Regions from separate parts of the Streptomyces sp. NPDC026377 genome, predicted to be linked through region 2. Evidence: riboswitches for the same ligand, from Rfam matches in the RefSeq annotation. Region 2 holds a riboswitch; the other holds the start of a gene.

Region 1 (6,869 bases), on a different contig from region 2:
ATGCCGGGCTGGGAGATCAACCTGTGGGGCCACACGCTGGTCCTCGGTGTGTTCATCCCGCTGGTGATCTTCCCGCTGGTGCTCTTCGCGATCGCGGCCTACCCGTTCATCGAGGCCTGGATCACCAAGGACACCCGCGAGCACCACATCGCCGACCGTCCGCGCAACGCTCCCGTCCGCACCGGTATCGGTGTGGCGTGGGTGACCGCGTACATGGTGATGCTGGTCGGTGGTGGCAACGACCTGTGGGCGACCAACTTCAACCTGTCGCTCAACGCCATCACCTGGTTCGTCCGGATCGCGTTCTTCGTCGGCCCGGTCGTCGCGTTCATCGTCACCAAGCGGATCTGCCTGGGCCTGCAGCGCCGGGACGCCGAGAAGGTGCTGCACGGTCGCGAGACCGGCATCATCAAGCGGCTGCCGCACGGTGAGTTCGTCGAGGTCCACGAGCCGCTCGACGCGGGCCAGCTCTACAAGCTCACCGCACACGAGCAGACCCGTCCGGCCGAGCTGCCGGCCGCCGTCGACGAGAACGGTGTCAAGCGCAAGGTCTCCCGTATGGAGAAGCTGCGCGTCAAGCTCCACAAGGGTTACTTCGGCGAGCAGAGCCAGATCGCCAAGCCGACCGCCGAGGAGTACGAGGAGATCACCAGCGGCCACGGCCACCACTGATCCCCTCCCAGCGCACCGCTGTACGCCACACAGCACGGGGCCCCGTCCACGCGATGGACGGGGCCCTTCGCCGTCCCCGGGGCTGGATAGGGTGTTCCCATTCCCCATCCGTCGGTGGACCCAGGAGTGGACCATGAACGTTGTGACCCCGGCAGGCGGCGACAGCGTGGCGGCCTACTCCTGGCCGGGCGTACTGGAAGCCCTGCTCAGCGGCACCGACCAGAGCGCCGAGGCGACCGCCTGGGCGATGGACTCGATCATGCGCGGCGAGGCGACCGACGCGCAGATCGCCGGTTTCGCGGTGGCCCTGCGGGCCAAGGGCGAGACGGTCGCCGAGATCACCGGCATGGTCCGCGCGATGTACGAGCACGCCAATCTGATCGAGGTGCCCGGTCGGACCGTCGACATCGTCGGCACCGGCGGCGACGGCGCCAAGACCGTCAACATCTCCACCATGTCCGCCATCGTGGTCGCGGGCACCGGAGCCAAGGTCGTCAAGCACGGCAACCGGGCCGCCTCCTCCGCCAGCGGCGCCTCCGACGTCCTGGAGAAGCTCGGCGTCAACCTCGACCTCACGCCCCGCCAGGTGGTCCAGGTCGCCGAGGAGGCGGGCGTCACCTTCTGCTTCGCGGTCAAGTTCCACCCCGCCCTGCGGTACGTCGCCGCCGCCCGCCGCGAGCTCGGCATCCGCACCACCTTCAACTTCCTCGGCCCGCTCACCAACCCCGCCCGGGTGAAGGCCCAGGCCACCGGGGTCGCGGACGCGCGGATGGCGCCGATCGTGGCCGGGGTGCTCGCCGAACGCGGCTCCTCCGCGCTGGTGTTCCGGGGCGACGACGGCATGGACGAGCTGACGACCACCGCGACCTCCCGGGTCTGGGTGGTACGGGACGGGGCCGTGCGCGAGGAGGCGTTCGACCCCAGGGACGCGGGCATCGACCTGGTGCCGGTCCAGGCGCTGCGCGGGGCCGACGCCTCGTACAACGCGGACGTCGCCCGGCGGCTGCTGGCCGGGGAGACCGGGCCGGTACGGGACGCGGTGCTGCTCAACTCGGCGGCGGCGCTCGTCGCGCTGGACCCGGGGCCGGGCGGCCTGGTCGAGCAGATCCGGGACGGGATCGCCCGGGCGGCCGAGTCGGTGGACTCCGGATCGGCGAGACGGGCCCTGGAGCGGTGGGTGGCCGCCAGCAACGCCTAGCCCCCTCCCGCGTGTGACGTGAGGCGCGGTCCGGATGCCGGACCGCGCCTTGCGCGTACGCGAACGTATGGCAGGATGCTTTCCAAGGTCATGAGTGACAGCGACTACGGCCCCGGCCCGCTGTCCGGCAACCCTCCGTCCGTGGCGGGGTGCCCCGGGTGAAGACCAGGCCGCAGGCAGCGAGGTCGGCGGCAAGCGCGGACCCCTGCGCACCCGTTCTCCGGGTGGCGCGCCCCTGGGGTCCTGGTCCTCGAGGGAGCAGTCTCGTGAGCAAGCGAATGCGATAGGGCCTTCGGCCCCTTCTTCTGTACATCTCCGTACGCCTTCTCCGCGTACGTCGAGGTCACCCCCCGTGCGTCCGGCGCCGTCGGCCGGTCCGCCGCGCCCCGGGGGTTCCACAGCCGATTCGCCTTGTCCCGCCGGGAGATACCGCCATGTCCGCATACGCGTCCACGTCCGCCCTCACCCCCACCTCCTCCGCTGTCGCCCCGTCCCCGGCCCCGTCCGAGGAGCCCTGCTGCGCGGCGCCGCTGCCGGTGCTCGGCCGGGACGTCACCGTGCCGCTGGTCACCGGCGGCGAAGTGACGTACGCGGCCCTCGACTACGCGGCGAGCGCCCCCGCCCTCCAGCGGGTGTGGGACGACGTGGCCGCCTACGCGCCCTACTACGGCAGCGTGCACCGGGGCGCCGGCTACCTCTCGCAGCTCTCCACCGACCTGTTCGAGAAGAGCCGGGAGACGGTGGCCGAGTTCCTCGACTGCCGCCCCGGCGACCAGGTCGTCTTCACCCGTTCGACGACGGACTCGCTGAACCTGCTGGCCCGGGTGCTCCCGGCCGACTGCGAGGTCTTCGTCTTCGAGACCGAGCACCACGCGTCGCTGCTGCCGTGGCGGGACGCCCGGGTGACCTACCTCGACGCGCCGCGTACGCCCGAGCAGGCGGTGGCGACGCTGGAGCGGGCGCTGGCCGACCGCGACCCCTACGGTCCGGCCCTCGTCTGCGTCACCGGTGCCTCCAACGTCACCGGGGAGCTCTGGCCGGTGCGGGAGCTGACGGCGGCGGCGCACGCGCACGGGGCGCGGGTCGTGCTCGACGCGGCGCAGCTGGCGCCGCACCACCCCGTCTCCGTACGGGAGTCGGACGTCGACTGGATCGCCTTCTCCGGGCACAAGCTGTACGCGCCGTTCGGAGCGGGGGTGCTCGCCGGGCGCGCGGACTGGTTCCAGGAGTCCGAGCCGTACCTCGCCGGGGGCGGGGCGTCCCGTACGGTCGCGCGGCGCGCGGACGGCGGGGTGGACGTCGAGTGGCACACCACGGCCGCCCGCCACGAGGCCGGTTCGCCGAACGTGATCGGCGTGTACGCCATCGCGTCCGCCTGCAAGGCGCTGACCGAGGCGGGTTTCGACGCCCTGGTGGAGCGGGAGCGGCACCTGATCGCGAAGGTGCGCGAGGGGCTGGCGGCGGTTCCGGAGGTTCGGGTGCTGTCCCTCTTCGGCGACGACGCGCCGAGGGTCGGGGTGATCTCGTTCGTCGTGGACGGCTGGAACAGCTCGCACTTCGCGGCGGCGCTGTCGGCGGAGTACGGGATCGGGGTGCGGGACGGTCTGTTCTGCGCGCACCCGCTGGTGCGGACGCTGCTGGGCGGGCAGCCGCAGGAGCAGGGGGAGTGCGGGGCGCCGGAGGGGGAGCCGGGGGAGCGGTCGCTGAACGCGATCCGGGTGAGCTTCGGGGCCGGGACGCCGGATGAGCATGTGGAGCGCTTTGTGGGGGCGGTGCGGGAGTTGGTGGCGGAGGGGGCGAAGTGGGGGTACCGGGTGGAGGGTGGCCGCTGCGTCCCGGCGAAGTGACGCCCCGGGGCTGCGCCCCGGCCCCCTCCGGGGGCTGCGCCCCACCCCCTTTTCCGTCCGTGGACCGTGGTGGGCTGGTCGCGCAGTTCCCCGCGCCCATCAAATGCCGCTGCGCGGCATCCCCGGGGCGCCCCGAAGGGGCGCTCTGGGGGCGCGGGGAACTGCGCACCAGCCCAGCACGACCCGCGGCCACAGATGGGCGGAGGCACAAGACCCGGTTGCCGCCCGCTCAAGGGCTACGCGTCGAGGCCGATCGCGAACGCCGCCTCCAGGTCGTGCTGGGAGTAGGTCCGGAACGCCACATGCGTGTCCGTCACCTCCACGCCCGGAATCTTGCTGATCCGCCCGGGGATGATGTCCGCGAGATCGTCGTGGCGGGCCACCCGGACCAGCGCGATCAAGTCGTAGGTACCGGTCACCGAGTACACCTCGCTGACGTTCTCCAGCGACGCGATCGACTCCGCGATCTCGGGAATCCGGTCCACGCTGGTCTTGATGAGCACGATCGCGGTGATCACGGCTGGTTCTCTCCCTCGGTGGCGGCCGGCGCGGACGGCTTCGGCCGTTGCGGTCGTTTCACTCTAGCCGTCCCGCGGAACCGGACCCAGGCGTAGAGAAAGCCCAGGCCGAAGCCGACGAGATGGGCCAGGTAGGCCACTCCGGGACCGGCCGGAGCCGCCCGTACGGCCAGCCACTGGAGCACGAACCAGAACACCAGCACCGGCGCCGCCGGGAAGCGCAGCGGCAGGAAGAAGAGGAAGGGGAAGAGGCTGGTGACCCGCGCGCGGGGAAAGAGGTGGAGGAAGGCGCCCAGGACACCGGAGATCGCCCCCGACGCCCCCACCAGCGTCTGCTCGGACGCCGCGTGCGCCACCGCGTACCCGAGCAGGGCGAGGTAGCCCGCGCCGAGGTAGAACAGCGCGAAGCCGAGCCTGCCCATGCGCTCCTCGGCCATCACGCCGAAGACGTAGAGGAAGAGCATGTTCCCCAGCAGGTGCAGCCAGTTGCCGTGCACGAAGAGCGCCGTGAGGGGGGTGAGGAGCGCGCCGGGGTCACCGGCCGTGAGTTCGTTCGGGATGACACCCCACCGGGCGAAATACGCGCTCTGGGCGGCGAGCAGCGCGTCCCCCGTCCCGTACGAGGGGTTGAGGCCCGAGACGGGGCTGACGAGGAAGACCAGGCAGCAGGCCGCCAGCACGGCGTAGGTGACCGTCGGACCCCGTACCACCGCCACCCGGACGGCGCTCGGCTTGATCATGGACAGAGCATGGCGCACCGGGACCGAACGGTACAGACCGCCTCGCCGTGCCGGGGGGTACCCGGTAGGCCGTAGGGTTACGGGCAGTACATCCGCAGTTCGACGGCGCACCGCGAGATCCTGGATCACGGCTTCGACACGAATGACCCCGCGAAGCGGAAAGAGGACGGCACCACATGACGAGCGTTCCCCTGCCCACCGCCACCACCCGGTGGCGCTGCACCCTCTGCGGCAATCTGACCCGCTTCGACGTCACCCGCTCGTCCAAGGTCGTCGAGTACGTCCATCTGGACCTCGCCGGTGAGCCGAAGGTCGAGGAACGCGAGGTGGTCAGTGAGACCATCGAGTCGGTGCGCTGCCGCTGGTGCAACGCGGTGGACCGGATCGAGCTGGTGGACAGGCCGGGCGCCGGCTCCGAGTGAGCCGCCCGGGTGAGTGACGGACGACAGTTGAGGTGACGGATCGTGGAGCATGCAAGCGGTGCCGAACCGGCCGGTGCGGCCGGTGACGGCCCCGCCGAGGTGCTCGACCGACCGCTGCCCGAAGGGGTGCGGCGCAGGGTCGTCGCGCTGGTCTCGGACGCCTTCGGCGGGTTGACCGTCGCCGAACTGCCGCCGCAGCTGCGGCAGTACGCCCGTTTCACCCCGACTCGTCGTGCCAAGTTCGCCGGCAACGCCATGGCCGCGGCCCTGGAGTCCGACCCGGTCTTCCGGCAGCGGATCGGGGAGCGGTTCAAGGAGGCGCAGCCGGAGCTGGCGGGCGCGCTGGAGTCCGGCGCGCCGCCCGCGGCCGCCGACCCCGTGGACGTCGCGGCCGCCGCGTACGTCCTGCGCCCCACCGGCTGGGTGAAGCTGGTCGCGGCGGCCGGCGAGGAGGCCCAGCGGGCGGACGCCGAGCGGGCCGACGAGGAGGGCCGGCGCGAGCTGGAGCGGCTGCGCCGGGAGCTCGCCGAGGCCCACGAGCGGCTGCGCACCGAGCAGGAGGAGCTGCGCGCCGACCTGGCCGCGGCCCGCAAGGAGGCCGAGGCGCTCCAGCGCAAGCTGCGCAGCGCGCTCAGCGACGTCAAGCGCGGTGAGGCCGCCCTGCGCAAGGTCACCGGGGAGATCGACGGGATCAGAGCGGAGGCGGCGGCCCAGGTGGCCGCCGCCGAGAGCGAGTCGCGGCGGATCAGGACCCGGCTCACCGAGGCCGAGGCGTCGGTCGAGGCGAGCCGCCGCGCGGTGCGCGAGGGACGCTCGATCGAGGACATGCGGCTGCGCCTGCTGCTCGACACGGTCCTGGACGCCGCCTCCGGGCTGCGGCGCGAACTCGCCCTGCCCCCGGCCTCGGTGCGGCCCGCCGACACCGTGGAAGCGGTCGAACCGGGGCAGATGACCCCGAAGGACATCGCGGCCCGGGCGCTCTCCGAGACCGATCCGGCCCTGCTCGACCAGCTGCTCGCGCTGCCCCAGGTGCATCTGCTGGTGGACGGCTACAACGTCACCAAGACCGGCTATCCGACGATGCCGTTGGAGAAGCAGCGGCTGCGGCTGCTCGGCGGGCTCTCCGTGCTCGCCGCGCAGACCGGCGCCGAGGTCACCTGCGTCTTCGACGGCGCCGAGCTGGCCGCGCCGGTGCTGCTGGCGCCGCCCCGCGGCGTACGGGTGCTCTTCTCCAAGCCGGGGGTCACCGCGGACGAGCTGATCCGCCAGCTGGTGCGGGCGGAGCCGTCCGGGCGGCCGGTGGTGGTCGTCTCGACCGACCGCGAAGTGGCCGACGGGGTGGCCAGGGCGGGGGCGCGTCCGGTTGCGTCCGTCATGCTCTTGAAGCGGCTTTCGCGCGTCTAGCAACTCCTGCGTTCAATGCCCGAATTCGGGTGATCAGTTCCCAGCGCTCTGTCAAGTGCCCATTACTA
Region 2 (6,869 bases):
TGATCCTGGAGCCCGGCCGGCTGGTCCTTGAGCTGCGGCCGCCGGGGATGGACAAGGGGGTGGCGCTGGCGGAGTACCTGCGGGAGGTGGACGCGGGGTCCGTGGTGTACGCGGGGGACGACCTCGGGGACCTGCCCGCGTTCGGGGCGGTCGAGAAGCTGCGCTCGGACGGGGTGCCGGGGCTGCTGGTGTGCAGTGGGGCCGGGGAGGTGCCGGAGCTCGCGGAGCGGGCGGATGTGCGGGTGGCGGGGCCGGCGTCGGTGGTGGAGTTCCTCTCGGCGCTGGCCGAGCGCCTGTAGGCGCCCCCACACCGCCCCTTCCCGAAACTCTCCGAGGGTGTCGTTCGTCCGCGGACCGTGGTGGGTTGCTCGCGCGGTTCCCCGCGCCCCTGGGCAGTCAGGGGCGCGGGGAACCGCGCGACCAGCCACCCACGGTCCGCGGAATCAGCGCCGCAGCTCCTCCAGCTGGTCCAGGAACCACCGCTGCGGCGGCAGCGCGGTCGCCGCGGCGGCCAGCCGCTTGGTGCGCGCCGCCCGCTCCTCCCGCCCCATGGACAGCGCCTCGTGCAGCGCGGACGCCGTCCCCGAGACGTCGTACGGGTTCACCCCCACCGCGTCCTCGCCCAGTTCCTCGTACGCCCCCGCCTCCCGCGACAACACCAGCGCGCACCCGGAGTCCGAGACCACCGGCACCTCCTTGGCGACCAGGTTCATGCCGTCCCGGATCGGGTTGACCAGCGCCACGTCGGCCAGCCGGTAGGCCGCCAGCGACCGGGCGAAGTCGTCCTTCACGTGCAGGACCACCGGGGTCCAGTCGTCCGTGCCGTACGCGTCGTTGATGGAGGCGGCCACCCGGGACACCTCCTCGGTGTACTTCCGGTACACCGCCAGGTCCTGCCGCGACGGGTAGGCGAAGGCGACGTGCACCACCCGCTCGCGCCACTCGGGGTGCTCCTCCAGGAGCTCGCGGTACGCCAGCATGCCCCGCACGATGTTCTTCGACAGCTCCGTGCGGTCCACCCGCACGATCGCGCGGCGGCCCGCGCCGATCTCCTCCCGCAGCGCGGCCATCCGCTCCTCGACGTCGCTCTCGTGCGAGCGGCGCCGCAGGAACTCCGCGTCCGCGCCGAGCCCGTGCACCCCGATCCGGGTGTCGCCCGTACCGCCGACGACGTCCGCGCAGCAGCGGGTGAACGCGTCGGCCCAGCGGTGGGTGAGGAAGCCGAGCCGGTCCGCGCCGAGCATCCCCTTCAGGAGCTGCTCGGCCACGTCGTCCGGGAGCATCCGGAAGTACTCGGGGGGCGCCCAGGGGGTGTGCGAGAAGTGGCCGATGCGCAGGTCTGGGCGGAGTTCGCGGAGCATGCCGGGGACCAGGGCCAGGTGGTAGTCCTGGACGACCACGGCCGCCCCGTCCGCAGCCTCGTCCGCAAGCGCCTGAGCGAAGGCCCCGTTGTACGTCTCGTACGCGGCCCACTGGCGCCGGAACTCGGCGTCGAAGGCCGGTTCCAGCGGTGTCTGGTAGAGCATGTGGTGGACGAACCACAGCACCGAGTTGGCGATGCCGTTGTAGGCGTCGGTGTGGACGGCGGCGTCGATGTCCAGCATCCGTACGCCCGGCTCGCCCACCCCGCGCCGCACGGCCTCCCGGTCGCCGTCGCCGAGCGCGGAGCACACCCACAGGGTGTCCGCCTCGGCGCCGATGGCGGAGAGGCCCGAGACCAGGCCGCCGCCGCCGCGGCGGGGTGTGAGGGTTCCGTCGGGGTCGAGGGTGTACGAGACCGGGCCGCGGTTGGACGCGACGAGGATCTGGGCAGCACGCGCGGGGACCATGGAGACGAACCTAGCCCGAAGCGGAATGCCTCAAACGTGCGAACAGCGTCACAGGCCCCTTTCAGGGCGCGCCCCGCTCACGCCGTCCCGCTCGTACCGGTCCCCGCTCACGCCGTCCCCCGTTCACGCCGCGCGATGCACCGCGTACTCCGAGATCTCGCGCATGGGCGGCCGTTCCTCGGTGTCCACCGCGTAGGTGCGCGGGACGAAGCCCTCCTCGGCGCGCTCGAACTGGGTCAGCGAGGGGCGGACCAAGTGGGCCCGGGAGAGGCGCAGTTGGGCCGTGCGGTAGATCGCCGCGGCCATCCGGCCGAGCGCCTGGCCGTCCTGGTGGCGGTGTTTGCGCACACCCACGTCGACCTGCGCCAGCGCGTCGAGCCCCACGGTGTGCAGCGCGTCGACGAGCAGACCCAGCTCCACTCCGTAACCGACGGGGAACGGCAGCCGCTCCAGGAGGGAGCGCCGGGCCGCGTACTCGCCGCCCAGCGGCTGGACGAAACCGGCCAGCTGCGGCCAGTGCAGATTGAGCAGCGGCCGGGCCACCAGTTCGGTGACGCGACCGCCTTGACCTGGGGAGTCGCCGAACGGCCGGTCGTACATCGCCTTGACGAGGTCCACGTCCGGATCGGTCAGGAGCGGGCCGACGATTCCCGAGACGAAGCCGGGGTCGAAGTCCCGCAGGTCCGCGTCGATGAAGCAGACGATGTCACCCGTGGTGACCAGCAGGGAGCGCCACAGGACCTCGCCCTTGCCGGGCAGCGCCGGTATCCGGGGCAGGATCGCGTCCCGGCGCACCACCCGGGCGCCCGCGGCGGACGCGACCTCGGCCGTGCGGTCGGTGGAGCCGGAGTCGACCACCACCAGCTCGTCCACCAGCGGCACGGCGGCGGTCATCAGCTCGCGGCGGATCGCGGTCACGATCTGCCCGACCGTGGCCTCCTCGTCCAGCGCCGGCAGGACCACGCTGACCGTGGTGCCCGTGCGGCGCTTGGCGGCCGTGATCGCGTCCAGCGGGCGGTCGGCCGCCGACCAGGAACGCCTGCTCAGCCAGCGTTCCACCTCTTCCAGCACGATCGGTGACCCCTCTGTGAGTGACGGTGCGAGCGGCGGCGCGGGTGCCGCGTGTGATCCATCTCGCGGTTCGGACGACTATCTCAAGCGTCCGGGCCTTCGGTTACAGTCTTGAACAACGCGGACGGCCCTCGCATGTCGGGGTCGCCGCGCGGACAAATGCCCGGGTCCCTGGACCCGGTGCCACAGCGCTCATCCAGAGGGACTGAGGGAACGGCCCGTTGAAGTCCCGGCAACCCTCCTGCCGACCGCGAGGTCACGGTGGGGAAGGTGCCAATTCCGTCTCATGGCGAAATGCGCCATGGGGAAGATGAGGAGAAAGGGCCTCGCCATCATGGCTGTGCACACCGCCGACGTAGCTGCCACCACCACCGCTGCCACCGCAAACGCCGCCACCTCCGTGGATCTCGGTCCCGCCGTCGCGCTTTCCTGCCGGGAATGCGGCGAGCGGTTCGACCTCGGCCCGATCTTCGCCTGCGCCCTGTGTTTCGGGCCGCTCGAAGTCGCGTACGACCTTCCGGCCGGTGATCCCGAAGCGCTTCGCAAGCGGATCGAAGCGGGCCCCGACAACATCTGGCGCTATGCGCCGCTGCTGCCCGTTCCGGCCAATGTGGCTGAAAAGCCCAACCTGAATCCCGGATTCACCAAGCTCGTCAAGGCCGACAACCTCGCCCGCGAGCTGGGCGTCACCGGCGGTCTCTACGTCAAGGACGACTCCGGCAACCCGACGCACTCCTTCAAGGACCGCGTCGTCGCCATCGCCGTAGAGGCCGCCCGCGCCTTCGGCTTCACCACGCTCTCCTGCTCCTCCACCGGCAACCTGGCGGGCGCGGTCGGTGCCGCCGCCGCCCGGGCGGGCCTGCGCTCGTGCGTCTTCATCCCGCACGACCTGGAGCAGGGCAAGGTCGTCATGGCCGCCGTGTACGGCGGTGAGCTGGTCGGCATCGAGGGCACCTACGACGACGTCAACCGCTTCTGCTCGGAGCTCATCGGCGACCCGCTCGGCGAGGGCTGGGGCTTCGTCAACGTGAACCTGCGCCCGTACTACGGCGAGGGCTCCAAGACGCTGGCGTACGAGATCTGCGAGCAGCTCGGCTGGCGGCTGCCCGACCAGATCGTCGTGCCGATCGCCTCCGGCTCCCAGCTCACGAAGATCGACAAGGGGCTCCAGGAGCTGATCCGGCTGGGACTCGTGGAGGACCGGCCGTACAAGATCTTCGGCGCCCAGGCCGAGGGCTGCTCGCCGGTGTCCACCGCCTTCAAGGCGGGCCACGACGTGGTCCGCCCGCAGAAGCCGGACACCATCGCCAAGTCCCTCGCCATCGGCAACCCGGCGGACGGCCCGTACGTCCTGGACATCGCCCGGCGCACCGGCGGCGCGGTGGAGGACGTCAACGACGAGCAGGTCGTGGAAGCGATCAAGCTGCTCGCCCGGACCGAGGGCATCTTCGCCGAGACGGCGGGCGGCGTGACGGTCGGTGTCACCCGCAAGCTCATCGAGGGCGGGCTTCTGGACCCGGCTCTGACTACTGTCGTCCTCAACACGGGTGACGGCCTCAAGACCCTGGACGCGGTGGCGCCGACCACCGGCCCGTCCGCGACCATCCGCCCGAGCCTGGACGCGTTCCGCGACGCCGGCCTGGCCGGCTGACTCCACCCAGCTCCCAGACGGAAGGCAGGAAGCCCCATGAGCGTCAACGTCCGCATCCCCACCATCCTCCGTACGTACACCGGCGGCAAGGCCGAGGTCGCGGCCGAGGGTGCCACCCTCGCCGAGGTCATCGCCGACCTGGAGAAGAACCACGCGGGGATCGCCGCCCGGGTCCTGGACGACCAGGGCAAGCTGCGCCGGTTCGTCAACGTGTACGTCAACGACGACGACGTCCGCTTCGAGCAGGGGCTCGAGACGGCCACGCCGGACGGCGCCGGGGTCTCGATCATTCCCGCCGTGGCGGGCGGCTGCTGAGCTACTCGGCGTTACCTGAATTGCCCCCTCCGCAAGCTAAGCGGAGGGGGCAATTCAGTGTGGTTCAGCGCGGTACAGTGGGGAAGTCCCCGTCGCCGCGCATGCCACGCGCATATGAGAACGCGACGAACGGCCGTCGAGATGCAGTCAAAGTGTTCGAGCATATTGCTCCCTAAGTGCGCTTTGCCCGGCCCGACTTGCCCCGTAATGCTGGAATAGGCGGCATTCCGCTCCCGGTCCGTGCCCGGAATTCTCGTCCGACTGACCTGTTGCAGAGGGCAGTTGGGCAGATACATTCAGCCGCGGTCGACGCGTTCCGGCGCACACCCTCTCCTGTCGGAGGGTGGAGATCTGACCCGGGTCCGCGAAGTGCGGTCCCGTGCAAGGGCCAGTAATAGGGGAGTTAGGCATGGCTCAGGGCACCGTCAAGTGGTTCAACGCGGAGAAGGGGTACGGCTTCATCGCGGTCGACGGTGGTGCGGATGTTTTCGTCCACTACAGCGCGATCCAGATGGACGGGTACCGCACCCTTGAAGAAGGTCAGCGAGTCGAGTTCGAGATCTCGCAGGGCCAGAAGGGTCCGCAGGCGGACATGGTCAAGCTCGCCGTCTGATCTCGGCGCGATCGGCCACCGACGCACACAGGCCCGTGGGGCCCGCATCCTCTGTAAATGGATGCGGGCCCCACGTGTGCGTCCGGGCCCGGCCGGTGGCCCGGCCCCCGGCGCCCGGGTGTCCGGGACCGGGCCGCGAGGGTGGGACGGCCTTGCACTCTCCGGGGTCGAGTGCTAATCATTGGCGTTAGCACTCTCCGAGTGAGAGTGACAGAACTTGGATCGGGTCAGTGAGGCCCGCGGACCGGGTGGGGCAAGGAACCACAAGGGTCGCGAGCCGTCCGTCGCGGGCACCGGCGCGGTCCACGAAGAACGCCACCCCTGTCCGGGAGGACCACTTCACATGGCCAAGATCATCGCGTTCGACGAGGAGGCACGGCGCGGTCTCGAGCGCGGGATGAACCAGCTCGCCGACGCCGTCAAGGTCACCCTTGGCCCCAAGGGCCGCAACGTCGTCCTCGAGAAGAAGTGGGGCGCCCCCACGATCACCAACGATGGTGTTTCCATCGCCAAGGAGATCGAGCTCGAGGACCCGTACGAGAAGATCGGCGCCGAGCTGGTCAAGGAAGTCGCCAAGAAGACGGACGACGTCGCCGGTGACGGTACGACCACCGCGACCGTCCTCGCCCAGGCGCTCGTGCGCGAGGGTCTGCGCAACGTGGCCGCGGGTGCCAACCCGATGGCCCTGAAGCGCGGCATCGAGAAGGCCGTCGAGGCCGTCTCCGGTGCGCTCCTGGAGCAGGCCAAGGATGTCGAGACCAAGGAGCAGATCGCTTCGACGGCCTCCATCTCCGCCGCCGACACCCAGATCGGCGAGCTCATCGCCGAGGCGATGGACAAGGTCGGCAAGGAAGGCGTCATCACGGTCGAGGAGTCCCAGACCTTCGGTCTGGAGCTCGAGCTCACCGAGGGCATGCGCTTCGACAAGGGCTACATCTCGGCGTACTTCGCGACCGACATGGAGCGCATGGAAGCCGCGCTCGACGACCCGTACATCCTGATCGTCAACTCGAAGATCGGCTCGGTCAAGGACCTGCTGCCGCTCCTCGAGAAGGTCATGCAGTCGGGCAAGCCGCTCCTGATCATCGCCGAGGACGTCGAGGGCGAGGCCCTGTCGACCCTGGTCGTGAACAAGATCCGCGGCACCTTCAAGTCCGTCGCCGTCAAGGCCCCGGGCTTCGGCGACCGCCGCAAGGCCATGCTCAACGACATCGCCATCCTCACCGGCGGCACGGTCATCTCCGAGGAGGTCGGCCTCAAGCTGGAGAACGCGGGCCTCGACCTGCTCGGCCGCGCCCGCAAGGTCGTCATCACCAAGGACGAGACCACCATCGTCGACGGTGCCGGTGACAGCGAGCAGGTCGCCGGTCGCGTGAACCAGATCCGCGCC

What was found. A riboswitch is a leader RNA that binds a small molecule or an ion and turns the genes downstream of it on or off. The one in region 2 is predicted to bind S-adenosylmethionine.
Region 1: it holds a riboswitch for S-adenosylmethionine, as region 2 does, so the genes downstream of both, ACZ4MU_RS11870 (aminotransferase class V-fold PLP-dependent enzyme) here and thrC (threonine synthase) in region 2, are expected to answer to the same signal.

The regions. Positions count from the first base shown of each region.
Region 1 is NZ_JBVHPV010000004.1:346,343-353,211, reverse strand. It holds gene qcrB (cytochrome bc1 complex cytochrome b subunit) at 1-672, shown strand, start outside; gene trpD (anthranilate phosphoribosyltransferase) at 806-1,870, shown strand; SAM riboswitch class IV at 1,957-2,074, shown strand; gene ACZ4MU_RS11870 (aminotransferase class V-fold PLP-dependent enzyme) at 2,305-3,717, shown strand; gene ACZ4MU_RS11865 (Lrp/AsnC family transcriptional regulator) at 3,954-4,235, opposite strand; gene ACZ4MU_RS11860 (rhomboid family intramembrane serine protease) at 4,232-4,975, opposite strand; gene ACZ4MU_RS11855 (hypothetical protein) at 5,152-5,397, shown strand; gene ACZ4MU_RS11850 (NYN domain-containing protein) at 5,440-6,801, shown strand.
Region 2 is NZ_JBVHPV010000001.1:427,943-434,811, reverse strand. It holds gene otsB (trehalose-phosphatase) at 1-299, shown strand, start outside; gene ACZ4MU_RS01780 (alpha,alpha-trehalose-phosphate synthase (UDP-forming)) at 444-1,829, opposite strand; gene ACZ4MU_RS01775 (glucosyl-3-phosphoglycerate synthase) at 1,953-2,900, opposite strand; SAM riboswitch class I at 3,090-3,217, shown strand; gene thrC (threonine synthase) at 3,211-4,551, shown strand; gene ACZ4MU_RS01765 (MoaD/ThiS family protein) at 4,588-4,866, shown strand; gene ACZ4MU_RS01760 (cold-shock protein) at 5,276-5,479, shown strand; gene groL (chaperonin GroEL) at 5,823-6,869, shown strand, end outside.